DNA from 4 places in the Clostridium malenominatum genome. Region 3 is predicted to be linked to each of the others. Evidence: riboswitches for the same ligand, from Rfam matches in the RefSeq annotation. Region 3 holds a riboswitch; each other region holds the start of a gene.
What was found. A riboswitch is a leader RNA that binds a small molecule or an ion and turns the genes downstream of it on or off. The one in region 3 is predicted to bind S-adenosylmethionine.

Region 1 (3,713 bases), on a different contig from region 3:
TCATGTATTGTCTTTTAGTAAGTCCATTTGCAGGACAAGGATTGTGTATTATAGGAAACTCATATTTTGCTGCAGTGCTTTTAATTTCTAATTCATCTATATACACCATAGGTCTTATGACGGTTATATCTTTTCTGCTTAAATAGGTTTTAGGTGAGAAACTATTTATTCTGCCTTCATAGAACATAGACATCAATAGAGTTTCTATAGCATCATTTTTATGATGACCTAAGGCTATTTTAGTGCAACCTAGATCTTTTGCTTTTTCATTTAATACTCCTCTTCTTAAATTAGCACATAAAGAGCAAGGATTTTTTTCTTTTCTAATATCAAAAACTATTTCTTTAATATTAGATTCTATCAAATAAAATGGAACATTTAGTTCATTGCATAACTTTTCTAATGGTGAGAAATCTGCACCTGTTTTAGGATCAATAGTAATAACAATTAATTCAAAGGGTTCTGGAGAAAAAGTTCTATACCTACTTAACAAATGTAGTAAAGTAAGACTATCTTTACCTCCAGATAAGCCTATTGCAACTTTGTCCCCACTTTCTATTAATTTAAAATCATTTACAGCTCTTCTTAATTTGCTTAGAAGTTTTTGCATAGTTATCTCCTTATCAGCTTTCGAATATTCTACTAGCATTATAATATAAAGTTATAAACAAATAAAGAATATAATTATATTAAATGCATTAATTTGAAGAAATGTGAAGGAAATAAGAGTAATATAGAGTAATAATCGTTACATTGCCCATAATGGCTGTTTTCGAGGTTGAATTTTATTAAATAAGAATGTATACTATTGCTTGTTAACAAATTAAGAATATTAATAATGAAATGTGCTGGCATGGCTCAACGGTAGAGCAGCTGACTTGTAATCAGCAGGTTGTAGGTTCGATTCCTATTGCCAGCTCCACAAATGGAAGTGTTCCCGAGTGGCTAAAGGGGGCAGACTGTAAATCTGTTGGTAGTACCTTCGATGGTTCGAATCCATCCACTTCCACCAATTTTAATTAATATTTTTAGATTGTTAAGTTATTAAATATGCTGGCATGGCTCAACGGTAGAGCAGCTGACTTGTAATCAGCAGGTTGTAGGTTCGATTCCTATTGCCAGCTCCATATATGGAAGTGTTCCCGAGTGGCTAAAGGGGGCAGACTGTAAATCTGTTGGTAGTACCTTCGATGGTTCGAATCCATCCACTTCCACCAAAAAAAGACACTGTTGATAGTGTCTTTTTTATTTTGATTAAGTAAAAAATTCCCCGTTGACACGGTAATGAGGTTATGCTATAGTTTTTAGAGTAAAATAGAATAAAAAGCTCTTATCAAGAGAGGTGGAGGGAAATGGGCCCTATGAAACCCGGCAACCAGCTATTATGCTAAGGTGCCAATTCCAGCAGATAATATCTGCAAGATAAGAGAAAAGGAACATTGTTACCTCTTCTTATCGAAGGGGTTTTATTTTTATAAAAATTAAATTGGAGGGTAAAAAGATGAGAAAATTGTTTACTTCAGAATCAGTAACAGAAGGGCATCCAGATAAGATATGTGATCAGATTTCTGACTCGGTGTTAGATGCTATACTTGAAAAAGATCCTAAAGGAAGAGTAGCTTGTGAAACTACAGTAACTACAGGGATGGTTTTAGTTGTTGGAGAGATAACAACTAATTGTTATGTAGACATTCCTAAAATTGTTAGAGAAACTATAGAATCCATAGGTTACACAAGAGCTAAATATGGCTTCGATAGTGATACTTGTGCTATATTAACATCAATTAATGAACAATCACCAGACATTGCCATGGGAGTAAATGAATCCTTAGAATCTAAAAAAGGAGAAAAGGATGTAGAAGAAGCTATAGGTGCTGGAGACCAAGGTATGATGTTTGGATTTGCTACAAATGAAACTCCGGAATATATGCCAATGCCAATAGCTACTGCTCACAAACTTGCTAGAAAGTTATCAGAAGTTAGAAAAGATGGTACACTTTCATACTTAAGACCAGACGGAAAAACTCAGGTTACGGTAGAGTATGAAGATGGAAAGCCAGTTAGAATAGACACTATAGTAGTATCTACCCAACATAGTCCAGAGGTTACTAGGGAAGAGATAGAAAAAGATATACTAAAATACGTAGTTAATGAAGTGGTTCCTCAAGAACTCCTAGACGAAAATACAAAATACTATATAAATCCAACGGGAAGATTCGTTGTAGGTGGACCTCAAGGAGATGCTGGCTTAACAGGAAGAAAAATAATAGTTGATACCTATGGAGGATATGGAAGACACGGTGGTGGAGCTTTCTCAGGAAAAGATCCTACAAAGGTTGATAGATCCGCAGCCTATGCAGCAAGATGGGTAGCTAAAAATCTAGTTGCCGCTGGAGTGGCAGATAAAATAGAAATCCAATTAGCTTATGCTATAGGAGTTGCAAGACCAGTTTCTATTGCTGTAGATACTTTTGAAACAGGAAAAATATCAGATGATAAAATAGTAGATATAATAAACAAAACATTTGATTTAAGACCTGCGGCTATAATTAATTATTTAGATTTAAGAAAACCTATTTACAAGCAAACTGCTGCATATGGTCACTTTGGAAGAACAGATTTAGATCTTCCATGGGAAAGATTAGATAAAGTTGAAGAAATAAAAAAATATTTATAAAATATACGAAAAAAAGGAGGGGTTTTAAATAACCTCTCTTTTGTTTGTATAAGGAAATAATATGGTATAATATAAATTAAATTAACAATTTAGGAGAGGTTTTATGGCAGAGATACAGGGAAGTGTGGAAGCTATTGTTTTTAAAAATGATGAAAATGGATATGTGGTAGCTAGGATAAAAGAAAAAAATAAACTAATAACCATTACGGGATGTATACCCTATATAATTGAGGGCCAAGAATTAAATCTAATAGGGGAATGGGTCACTCACCCTCAATTTGGGGAGCAATTTAAAGTTGACATTAGTGAGGAAAGCTTGCCAAATACAACAAAGGGTATAGAAAGATATCTAGCTTCAGGAGTAATATCTGGCATAGGACCTGTAACTGCGAAAAAAATGGTAGAAATTTTTGGAGAGGAAACCTTTAATGTTTTAGAAAATAATATTGAAAGGTTAAAAGAAATAGAAGGCATAGGAGATAAAAAAATAGCTACTATCCAGGAATCCTTTAATAAACAAAGAGAGCTAAAAAATGTAATGATGTTCTTCCAAAATTACGGAGTAACCACTAATCAATGTTTAAAAATATATAAGAAATACAAAAATGATTCTATAAGAATAGTTAAGGAAAATCCATATATTTTAACAGAAGATATAGCTGGCTTTGGCTTTAAAACTTCTGATAAGATTGCTCGTAATTTAGGGATAGAATTAAACTCTCCTTTTAGAATTAGCTCTGGAATAAAATATATTATAAATCAGTTTTGTGGTTTAGGTAATACCTGTATGCCATATAATAGACTTGTAAAAGAAGCCATAGAAATTCTTGGAGTTGCTGAGGAACACATAAAAGAAAGCTTAATATATAATGCTTATGAAGGTAAGATTAAAATAGAAGAATGTAATGGAGAACAATATGTTTTTACCATACCCTATTTTTATTGTGAGTTAGGTGTAACAAAAAAAATTCTTACACTTTCTTTGTGTAACTTTAATAAACTAGAAATAGATGTGGATGATGAAATTAATAAATTT
Region 2 (3,713 bases), 330 kb from region 3:
AGTCGAAGGTTACCACTGGTATACCTTTTTCAGTTAATTTTTTTACATCTTCTATGGTAGCTGCATCGTCACCATGAGAAATAATTACTCCATCATACCCTTTTTCCATAGCCTGACTTATAGCGTCGTGGAACTTTGCTGTATCTCCATTAGCGGTAAAGGTATCTACTTTAAATCCCATAGATTCCCCTTCTTTTTTAGCTCCTGCTAAATACTGAGCAGTATGGTCGTCTCCCCCTATTTTACGGATAACCATAATTTTTATACCATCAGAATCCTTAGCTATCTTTTCTGGGATATTCTTTGAGTATTCTACCTTTTTACTGTCTGCATCTACTTTCTTGTCTGATTTACTTCCACATCCTGTAAGTCCAGTTACTAACGTCATAGTAATTGCTAGAGTAAGAGTTAAAAACTTTTTATTCATACGTGATCCCCCTTAAAAATAATGATTTTAAAAGTTTAATAATACTAAAATTAACTTCTCAACTCGTTATAAAATATACACCCCCACTCAACTTCCCAAACGTTTACAATAGGTTCTCAAAAACAAACCAAAACATTCTAGTAAGAAACCAAATTTTTAACTATATATTAACATAAGATTTTGACACTTTCAATGCTTTTTTGATTTTAATTTGTTTATAATTGGTTTTATCTTTATTTCCTTTTATTGTTGCAATGTTTCAATATATCTTCTGCTACCTATTTACTCCTACACTGCATAAATTTCATTGACAATAGTTAATTTTTATAGTAGTATAGTTTAAAACTTAATAAAATATCTATCAAGAGCGGTGGAGGGACTGGCCCTATGAAACCCAGCAACCTGTTAATATAAGGTGCTAAATCCAGCAGCCAAAGGCTGAAAGATAGAAGTAACGTGAAATTAACCTCTTCTATTTTAGAAGAGGTTTTTTAATTTTATAAATAAAAGGGGCGATTTTAATGAGTAAAAAAATTTTAAATTTTAACACACTTCAAGTTCATGCAGGACAAAGTCCTGATCCAACTACAGGTTCAAGGGCAGTTCCAATATATCAGACATCCTCTTATGTATTTGAGAATGCCGACCACGCAGCAGATTTATTTGCATTAAGAGCAACAGGCAATATCTATACCAGAATAGGCAATCCTACCACTGATGTATTTGAACAAAGGATGGCGGCTTTAGAAGGTGGCGTTGGGGCACTTGCTACTTCTTCAGGTGCTTCAGCTATTACTTATTCTATATTAAATATAGCAAACTCAGGAGATGAAATTATCTCCGCTGCTACAATTTATGGAGGAACCTATAGTCTGTTTAAATCAGCACTACCTAAACTGGGAATTCACACTCGTTTTGTTAATCCTGACGATCCTGAAAACTTTAGAATAGCTATAAACGAAAAAACAAAGGCCATATTTATTGAAACTATAGGTAACCCTGGCATAAACTTAGTAGATATTTCAGCAATAGCTAGTATCGCTCATGAAAATGGCATACCACTAATTGTAGACAATACCTTTGGCTCTCCTTATCTAATTAAACCTTTTGAATTTGGCGCTGATATAGTAGTTCACTCAGCTACAAAATTCATAGGTGGTCATGGAACTTCCATAGGGGGAGTTATCGTAGACTCTGGTAACTTCAACTGGTCTGAATCTGGAAAATTCTCTGACTTTACAACTCCAGATCCAGGTTACAATAATATAGTTTATTCAAGAGATTTAGGAAAACTAGCATATATAGTAAAGGCTAGAGTTCAACTCTTAAGAGATACTGGAGCATGCATAAGTCCCTTTAATTCCTTCTTACTGCTACAGGGACTTGAAACTCTTTCATTAAGGGTAGAAAGACATGTTGAAAACACAAGAAAAATAGTGAAGTTTTTATCACAGCATCCTAATGTAGCTTGGGTAAATTATCCAGAACTTGAGGATAATAAATACAATGCTTTAGCTAAAAAATATTTTCCAAAGGGAGTAGGCTCTATTTTCACCTTCGGCATAAAGGGTGGACTTGAAGCAGGTAAAAGATTTATAAATAATCTACAAATATTCTCTATGCTTGCTAACGTGGCAGACGCTAAGTCCTTAGTTATTCACCCGGCTAGCACCACTCATTCACAGCTTTCTGAAGAAGCTTTACTAGCTGCAGGTGTAACTCCAGATATGATTAGGGTTTCCATTGGAATTGAAGATGTAGAAGATCTAATTTGGGATTTAAACGAAGCCCTAAAATAATTAAATCATCAAGGAGGTGATGAAATTTGCCTATTAAAATTCCTAACAATTTACCCTCTAGTGAAATATTAAATAATGAAAATATTTTTGTTATGGATGAAAAAAGGGCCTATCATCAAGATATACGCCCTCTTAAAATAGCTATACTAAATTTAATGCCAACTAAAATTGTTACTGAAACTCAGCTATTAAGGCTTTTAGGTAATACTCCACTACAAGTGGATATTACCCTCTTTCACCCTCAAAGTCATACATCTAAAAATACTCCCCAAGAGCATCTTCTATCCTTTTACAATACCTTTGATGAGATAAAAGAGAAAAGGTTTGACGGGCTTATAATAACAGGGGCTCCTGTAGAACATTTGGATTTTGAAGATGTAGACTATTGGGATGAATTAAAATTCATAATGAATTGGAGTATAACAAATGTAACTTCCACTTTCCATATCTGTTGGGGGGCTCAGGCTGGACTTTACCACCATTATAATATTCCTAAGCATACCCTCGACGAAAAAGCTTTTGGAGTATTTTCTCATAATGTAAATTATAAAAATGAAAAGCTCTTAAGAGGCTTCGACGATGAATTTTTTGCCCCTCATTCTAGACATACCTGTGTAAGTAAAAAAGATATAGAAAAGATTGATAGTCTTAAAATTCTTACCGAATACCATGAATGCGGTGTTCATATAGTGATGTCAATAGATGGAAAGCAAATATTTGTTATGGGTCATTCCGAATATGATCCTCTCACATTAAAATCAGAATATGATAGGGATATTTCTAATGGAGTTGCTATTTCTGTACCTAAAAATTATTATCCTGATGACAATCCTATAAAATACCCTATTGTACGATGGAGAAGCCATGCTAACCTTTTGTTTTCAAATTGGTTAAATTATTACGTTTATCAAGAAACCCCTTATATGCTTGATTAAAATTAGTGAATACAAAACAGGAGAAAAAATCATCCTTAATCCTTTATGACTTTTCTCCTGTTCTCCTATATTTATAATTCTTTTAACCAGTAATCTCAGCTATATTCTGCATTTCCATAAGCTGTACCTTATTGTCCCCCGCCATCATAATAATATCCCCTGCTTCAATTATAGTTGCACCGCGTGGGGTTATTAACTTACCCTCTCTTCTAATCATTACTATCAATATATCCATAGGTATATCCAGGTCCATTATAGCCTTTCCTACCATTTCACTGTGCCCAGGGATTTTTACTTCCAAAAGCTCTGCGTGAATTTCTCCTGAATAATCAGTAAAGGTTTTTAGCACTGTTTCTTCTTCCGCCACTAAATCAAGTTTTTTAGCTATAGGAATAAAAAGCGTTCCTTGAACCAAAACCGACACCAGCGCTATAAAAAATACAATATTAAATATTTCATCTGCGACTCCAAGACCTGCTGTTAATGGGTATGTGGCAAAAACAATGGCAGCAGCACCACGAAATCCTACCCAGGCAACAAGCAACTGTTCCT
Region 3 (3,713 bases):
CACATCAGTGTATTTTTTTTGTTCTATCATGGATAATATTTCGTCGTTTTCCCATTTCATTCACTTCAACTCCTACACATCACCATACCTTTAAAAGTTACGGCATATTTTCCTTTATTCAGTTTTATCATGCATTTATGAGGCTCGGGATCAATATCCATAACTATCACCTTCTATCTATAATATTATAATATAATCCAATACAGCAAAATAAAACTTAGATTTTACCTAAATAAAATCTAAGTTTCACTTACCATAAGTTTACCACACAAACAGGTATATATCAATTAAAAAGCTGGAACTACATTTCCGTCATATTTTTCTTCAATAAATTTTTTAATTTCTGGTGAAGTTAAGGCTTTTGATAACGCTTTTATATTTTCTTTATCCTTATCTTCTTTTCTAACCGCTAAAACATTTGCATAAGGTGAATTTAAGGACTCGATTGCTATAGCATCTTTAGTTGGATTTAATTCTGCTTCAATTGCATAGTTTGCATTAATAACAGCAGCATCCACATCTCCAAGTACTCTTGGAAGCTGAGCAGCATCAAGTTCTGTAATCTTAAAATTCTTTTTGTTTTCTGTTATATCTATTTTAGTTACTAGTTCTCCTGCCTTAACTTTAATTAACCCAGCATTTTCTAATACTCTTAAGGCTCTAGCTCCATTTGTAGGATCATTAGGTATTGCAATTTCTGCTCCATCCTTTAATTCTTTTAAATCTTTAATTTTATTTGAATATAAACCCATTGGCTCTATATGAACCTTTACAGTATAATCCAAATCGTATTTTTTCTCTTCAATAGTTTTATTAAGGAAAGGTACGTGTTGAAAGAAGTTTGCATCCAACTCTTTTTCGGCCAAAGCTGTATTAGGAATTTGATAATCTGTAAATTCTATAATTTTTAAAGCATAACCATCCTTCTCTAATACTTTACCCACTTCCTTTAAAATTTCTGCATGAGGTAATGGAGTTGCTCCTACAACTATTTCTTTTTTAGTTTCCTTTCCTCCTGCTGGAGCTGCAGTATCTTTAGCTTTATCATTTGAAGCTCCACATCCTGCTAATCCTATTGTTAATAATGCTGTTGCTAATAAAATTGATATTTTTTTCATTTTAAATGCCCCCTAAATTTTTATTATTTATTTAAATTTTTATAAACTACATTACCAAAACTCTGAATACACTGAACTAATATTATTAACACTATAACTGTATAAATCATAATATCTGGTTTAAATCTATTGTATCCATAGCTTATAGCTACATGTCCAAGGCCTCCTGCACCAATAGTTCCTGCCATAGCTGAGTAACCAATTAGATTAATAATTGTTAATATTATTCCTCTAATAATTGATGGAAAGGCCTCCTTTAACATAACTTTAAATAATATTTGTATGTTTGTAGCTCCAAAGGACTTTGCCGCCTCAATAAGCCCAGGATCAACTTCCTTTAATGCTGACTCTAGCACCCTTGCCACAAAAGGAGCTGCACCTATGGTAAGCGGCACTATGGCAGCAACTCTACCTATACTTTTTCCAGCAATTAACTTTGTCAATGGTATAATTGATATCATTAATATGATAAAAGGAAAAGATCTTAAAACATTGATTAATAAATCTAAAATACCATATATAAATTTATTTGGCTTTAATCCCTTTTCTTCAGTAACTACGAGAATTATAGATAATATAAATCCAATTATCACTGCAAAGATTGTAGAGTAGCTTACCATGAACAATGTATCCTTTAGCGCAGGTATTAATATGTCCTTATACATTTTACATCACCTCCCAATGAATGGATTTATTATTTAAATAAGTACATATTCTTTTCTCTTGCTCTTTTTCTATATTAATTATCAAGCTTCCTAAAACCTCTTGCCTAAAGCTTTCAAGCTTTCCCCATACAATTGAAAAGTCTACATTTAGCTCCCTAGCCATGGATGTTATTACAGAGCTTTCACTTACTTCCCCTGGAAAAAATATTTTAATATTAACTCCATGATTAGGAAGTAATTCTCCACCTTCTAATAAGTTTTTCAGTTCTCCTTCTGGTTTTAAGAAAAGTTCTTTTACAGGGCCATAAGCTTTTATTTCACCATCTTCAATTAAGGCCACTTTGTTACATACTTCTTTAATTACTTCCATTTGATGAGTTACTATTATTACTGTGATATTTAACTTTTCATTTATCTCCTTAAGAAGAGATAATATAGACTTAGTTGTTTCTGGATCTAAGGCTGAAGTAGCCTCATCACAGAGAAGTATTTTAGGTTCTAAAGTTAGTGCTCTTGCGATAGCTACCCTTTGTTTTTGTCCTCCACTTAATTGTCTAGGATGACTTTTTGATTTGTCCTCTAAACCAACTAATTTCAACAATTCTGTTACTCTTCGTTCTATTTCAAGTTTATTTTTGCCCCAAATTTTCATAGGTAGAGCTATGTTATCATAAACATTTAAAGTGTTTAGTAAATTAAAGTTTTGAAATATCATTCCCATTTCTTTCCTAAGCTCTCTAATTCCCTCTGAACTCAAATTGTTTATCTCGTGACCATCAACGGTTATGCTACCTTGGTTATAATCCTCTAAAGCATTTAAACATCTAAGTAAGGTGGATTTTCCTGCACCACTTCTTCCTATAATTCCAAATATTTCACCTTCATTAATTTCTAGATTAATATCTTTTAATACTACATTATCTTGAAAATTTTTACTTACTCCTTCAATTACTATCATGTCAGTCCCCCTTAAATACTAATAAAATAGACCTGAGAAATTCTCAGGTCTAACCTAATTTTTCTCATCTCCCGGCATATCACCGCAGGAATTAGCACCTCGTATCTCTACAGGTTGCTGGGTTTCACAGGGCCAGTCCCTCCACCTCTCTTGATAAGTTTTATTCAATTAATAAAATAAAGCCTGAGAATAAACTCAGGCTAACAACCTAATTCTTCTCATCTTTCGGCATATCACCGCTGGACTTAGCACCTTGTATTTCTACAGGTTGCTGGGTTTCACAGGGCCAGTCCCTCCACCTCTCTTGATAAGTAATGATATTGTATTTGCTTTTTTTATTATTATATAGGCATTATGATATATTGTCAACAGTAAATTTTAATTTTTATATTTTTTCAAATAGCTTTCTTTATTAGAGATTATTTTTTTAATGGCATATACAAAGTAATCTACTTCCTCTAAGGTGTTATAAATTCCAAAGCTTATCCTCACCATGCCCGGCCTACTACCCGCAAGTTTGGATATTTTCTTAACCTCTTCCTCACTAATATTTAATAGTCTTTGTATATATGGGTGAGCACAAAAACACCCACTTCTTACTCCAATACCAAACTCATAGGATAATATTTTAGCTACAGTCTCATGATACATTCCATCTACATTAAATGTGATAATAGAGACATTTTTATTACAGTCACTGCAATACATATTTAGACCTTTCACCCTCTGCAATGACCTTATAGCATGTTTTAACAGTCTATTTTCGTATTCTTCAATATTCTTCATACCCAATTTATCTAAAGTTTTAATAGCTGATGTAAGAGCTACAACCCCTACAACATTTGGTGACCCAGACTCGTCCTTTTCAGGAGTGTGAAGCCATTTAACAGAATCTAAAGTTACAACATCTACAGTTCCTCCGCCACTATAATCTGGTGGCAAATTCTCTAATTCATCTTTTGCACCAATTAA
Region 4 (3,713 bases), 260 kb from region 3:
AGTTGTACTCTCAAAATAACAGCTTAGTAATGACAAGGCACAGAGTATTAAATAATAAATTGCCTGATAGCTTCAACAATTTTAAAATAATACATCTTTCTGATCTACATAGTAAAACCTTTGGAAAAGATAATAATAAAATTGTAAACAAAATTATCAAAGAAAATCCTGATATAATTGTAATTACAGGGGATTTAATTGATAGGCGAAAATATAATGAAGAAAAAGCTATGCTATTAGTAGAGAAAATTAAAGATATAGCTCCCATATATTATGTTACAGGTAATCATGAAGGGTGGTCAGGAAAGTTTTCTTCATTAGAAAAAAAGCTTAATGAAAATGGAGTAATTGTATTAAGAAATGAATCTATAATTTTAAGAAAAGGCCATGAGGAAATATCTATATTAGGGGTAGATGATCCAGCTTTTAGCACTACTGGATATGGAGAGGATTATAAAGGTAATAAAATTATTGAGGATGAGATAGAAAAAATAAAAAAAGCAGGTAGTTTTAATATACTGCTTTCACATAGACCTGAACTATTTAATCTTTATAGAGAAAAAGATATAGATTTAGTTTTTTCAGGTCATGCCCACGGTGGACAAATTATTATTCCTTTTATAGGAGGGATATTGTCACCAAATCAAGGATTTTTTCCAAAGTATTATAAAGGATTATATAAGGAATCTAGCACGACTATGGTAGTAAGTAGAGGACTTGGAAACAGTGTTTTTCCGCAAAGAATTTTTAATAATCCAGAGATTGTATGTGTGGAATTAGTAAGGAGATGAAGTTTAAATGAATAATCTAAATGAAGAAAAAATTATTAAAGATGTTTTAAATTTTGGAGCGAAATATGCTAAACCTTTTAAAGTAGATGAATTGGAGTTTTCAAATAAATTTAGGGACTACTGCAAAGATAACTTATGTGGGCATTATGGTACTAATTGGATGTGTCCTCCCGGAGTTGGAGAAATAGATAAATTAAAATGCGACCTAATGAAGTTTACAAAGGGAGTTGTGTATCAAACAATTCATCCTGTGAAAAATATTAAAGACAGGAAGGAAACAGATAGAATAAGGGATACGCATAATCAATTTACTAGAAGTTTAAGTAAGCATCTTAAAAATAAGTATAATACGAAAGATATTTTTCCTATGGGAGCAGGGCCCTGTGTAATATGTAAAAATTGTAGTTATATTAAAGGAGAAGAATGTATTTATCCAGAAGAAGCCATATCTTCAGCAGAAGCTTATGGCATAGATTTAGGAGCAATTTTAAAGTCCTGTGGGCTTAAGTTTAATTATTCAGAAGATACCTTAGCTTATGTGGGAATAATATTATTTCACTAAATAATTTAGGGGTGAAAATAAATCATATGGTTATGAATAAGGAATATAAAGTGATTTTTCACGTAAGTGAGAAAGAAAAGATTAAATTATCATTAAATAACATAAAAAATTTAATAATAGACTTAGGTATAGAAAATCTTCAGATAGAGCTAGTAATAAATAGTGTGGCTGTAGAGGAATTTAAAAATAAAGATTTTAAATATGAAAAAGAAATACATGAACTATCAAAGCTAGGAGTTAAATTTGTTCTCTGTAAAAATTCTTTAAAGGGAATGAACATAGATGAGAAAGAATTAATAGAACCTATTAACATTGTACCGTCTGGAGTAGGAGAATTAGTAAAAAAACAAGGAGATGGTTGGGCGTATATACGGCCTTAAATGTAAAAATTCATATTTACATTTAATAAAATTTGTAATATACTTATTAGTAATTTAATACTGCTTATCAAGAGTGGTGGAGGGACTGGCCCTGTGAAACCCGGCAACCGTACCTTAGTGGTACAAGGTGCTAAATCCAGCAGCTTATGCTGAAAGATAAGGATATTAGGAATTAATCACCTAAAGGAATATCCTTTAGGTGTTTTTTATTACTAAAAAAGGGGGCTTACAAATGAAAATTAAAGAAATTTTTGACCAGAAGAAAGTAGTTTTTTCCTTCGAGGTTTTTCCACCTAAAGGAGGGATGACCATTGAAAAAATATATAATACTATTGAAGAAATAAGTAGTTTGGGTGGAGACTATATAAGTGTTACCTACGGTGCGGGAGGAAGTGTTAGGGATAATAAAACCTGTGAGGTTTCCTCTTTAATTAAAAATAAGCATGGCATAGAAGCTTTATCGCACCTTACATGTATAAACTCAACAAAAAATAACTTAGATCAAATAATTAATCAGTTAAAAGATAACAATATTGAAAATATATTGGCATTAAGAGGAGATATACCTAATAATGGAGAAATATATGGTGATTTTAAATATGCTTATGAACTAATTAATTATCTTAAAGAGAAAGGGAACTTTGGCATAGCATCGGCATGCTATCCAGAAGGGCATTATCAATGCGAAAATATAGATGAAGATATAAAAAGACTTAAAGAAAAAGTAGATTCAGGTGTAGATTATTTAATTACACAGTTGTTTTTAGATAATAATATTTTCTATAATTATATTGATAAATTAAATAAAAATGGGATATATACACCCATTGAAGCTGGAATAATGCCAATAATAAATAAAAAGCAAATTGAAACGATTAATACCCTTTGTGGTGCAACAATACCAGATAAATTTATAAAAATCATTAATAAATATGAGCATGATAAAGAAGCATTAAGAGATGCAGGAATAGCCTATGCAGTGGAACAAATAGTGGATTTATTATCTAGTGGAGTAAAAGCAATTCATCTCTATACTATGAATAATCCTTATGTAGCAAAAAAAATTGTAGAAAATATAAGCTCAATATTAAAGTCTGTAAATGAATAATGAGGAGGAGATACTTGTGAATAAAGTTGAAAGTTTTGAATTAGATCATAGAAAAGTTGTAGCACCTTACGTAAGAAAGTGTGCTGTGTTAAAGGGTGAGAATGGTGATTTTGTAACTAAATTTGATTTAAGATTTACTCAGCCTAATAAAGAAGCTATTCCAACGGGAGCACTACATGCTCTAGAACATTTACTTGCTGGACTTTTAAGAGAGCATTTGCAAGGAATAATAGATTTATCACCAATGGGATGTAGAACGGGGTTTTATTTAATTCTATGGGGTAATAGGGATGCAGCTGAAATAAAAGAAGCTTTAGAAAAGTCTTTAAAAGAAGTAGTTGAAGCTAAAGAAGTCCCAGCATCAAATGATTTGCAATGTGGAAACTATAGAGATTTATCTCTTTTCGGGGCAATAGAGTATGCAAAATATGTACTGGAAAAAGGCTTTAGTCTAAATATCTATGGTGACAATTAATGAAAGAGTGGATTTTCAAAGGAGATAGCAGGGAAATTCTTAGATATTTAGGTGTTTCAAAAAATAGCGGAGAAGATATGCTTCCCCTCATAGAAGATATAAAAGAAGAGACAAGAAATATTCTTAGATTTAGATGGGTTTATAATATTTATTCCATAGTACAGGAATCTAAAGGAGTTATATTAAAAGATGTTGAAATTTTACTAAAAGGTCAGCATATAAAAAGCCATTTAAAAAATTCTTCTAAGTGTGTAGTGTTGGCAGCTACTCTAGGTAGTGAGATAGATAGGAGAATAAATTACTATCAAAAATGTGATATGTTAAAGGCTTTAATAGTAAATGCTTGTGCTACTGCTTTTATAGAAGAAGGATGTAATTATGTTGAAAGTTTAATTAA

Region 1: another riboswitch for S-adenosylmethionine. It lies ahead of metK (methionine adenosyltransferase); the one in region 3 lies ahead of ABDZ69_RS08160 (methionine ABC transporter ATP-binding protein).
Region 2: another riboswitch for S-adenosylmethionine. It lies ahead of ABDZ69_RS09810 (O-acetylhomoserine aminocarboxypropyltransferase/cysteine synthase family protein); the one in region 3 lies ahead of ABDZ69_RS08160 (methionine ABC transporter ATP-binding protein).
Region 4: another riboswitch for S-adenosylmethionine. It lies ahead of metF (methylenetetrahydrofolate reductase [NAD(P)H]); the one in region 3 lies ahead of ABDZ69_RS08160 (methionine ABC transporter ATP-binding protein).

What each region holds. Positions count from the first base shown of each region.
Region 1 covers NZ_BAAACF010000003.1:352,916-356,628, reverse strand. Annotated here, with positions in the region: gene ABDZ69_RS13550 (tRNA 2-thiocytidine biosynthesis TtcA family protein) at 1-610, opposite strand, end outside; tRNA gene ABDZ69_RS13545 (tRNA-Thr) at 848-922, shown strand; tRNA gene ABDZ69_RS13540 (tRNA-Tyr) at 928-1,012, shown strand; tRNA gene ABDZ69_RS13535 (tRNA-Thr) at 1,053-1,127, shown strand; tRNA gene ABDZ69_RS13530 (tRNA-Tyr) at 1,133-1,217, shown strand; SAM riboswitch class I at 1,328-1,429, shown strand; gene metK (methionine adenosyltransferase) at 1,502-2,677, shown strand; gene recD2 (SF1B family DNA helicase RecD2) at 2,781-3,713, shown strand, end outside.
Region 2 covers NZ_BAAACF010000001.1:1,930,690-1,934,402, forward strand. Annotated here, with positions in the region: gene ABDZ69_RS09805 (sugar ABC transporter substrate-binding protein) at 1-427, opposite strand, end outside; SAM riboswitch class I at 783-879, shown strand; gene ABDZ69_RS09810 (O-acetylhomoserine aminocarboxypropyltransferase/cysteine synthase family protein) at 949-2,226, shown strand; gene metA (homoserine O-acetyltransferase MetA) at 2,253-3,161, shown strand; gene ABDZ69_RS09820 (potassium/proton antiporter) at 3,244-3,713, opposite strand, start outside.
Region 3 covers NZ_BAAACF010000001.1:1,603,198-1,606,910, forward strand. Annotated here, with positions in the region: gene mgtE (magnesium transporter) at 1-60, opposite strand, end outside; gene ABDZ69_RS08150 (MetQ/NlpA family ABC transporter substrate-binding protein) at 288-1,118, opposite strand; gene ABDZ69_RS08155 (methionine ABC transporter permease) at 1,142-1,783, opposite strand; gene ABDZ69_RS08160 (methionine ABC transporter ATP-binding protein) at 1,785-2,741, opposite strand; SAM riboswitch class I at 2,803-2,901, opposite strand; SAM riboswitch class I at 2,957-3,055, opposite strand; gene ABDZ69_RS08165 (aminotransferase class V-fold PLP-dependent enzyme) at 3,120-3,713, opposite strand, start outside.
Region 4 covers NZ_BAAACF010000001.1:1,866,665-1,870,377, reverse strand. Annotated here, with positions in the region: gene ABDZ69_RS09515 (metallophosphoesterase) at 1-791, shown strand, start outside; gene ABDZ69_RS09510 (DUF2284 domain-containing protein) at 799-1,353, shown strand; gene ABDZ69_RS09505 (DsrE family protein) at 1,386-1,733, shown strand; SAM riboswitch class I at 1,795-1,896, shown strand; gene metF (methylenetetrahydrofolate reductase [NAD(P)H]) at 1,966-2,841, shown strand; gene ABDZ69_RS09495 (S-ribosylhomocysteine lyase) at 2,858-3,316, shown strand; gene ABDZ69_RS09490 (vitamin B12 dependent-methionine synthase activation domain-containing protein) at 3,316-3,713, shown strand, end outside.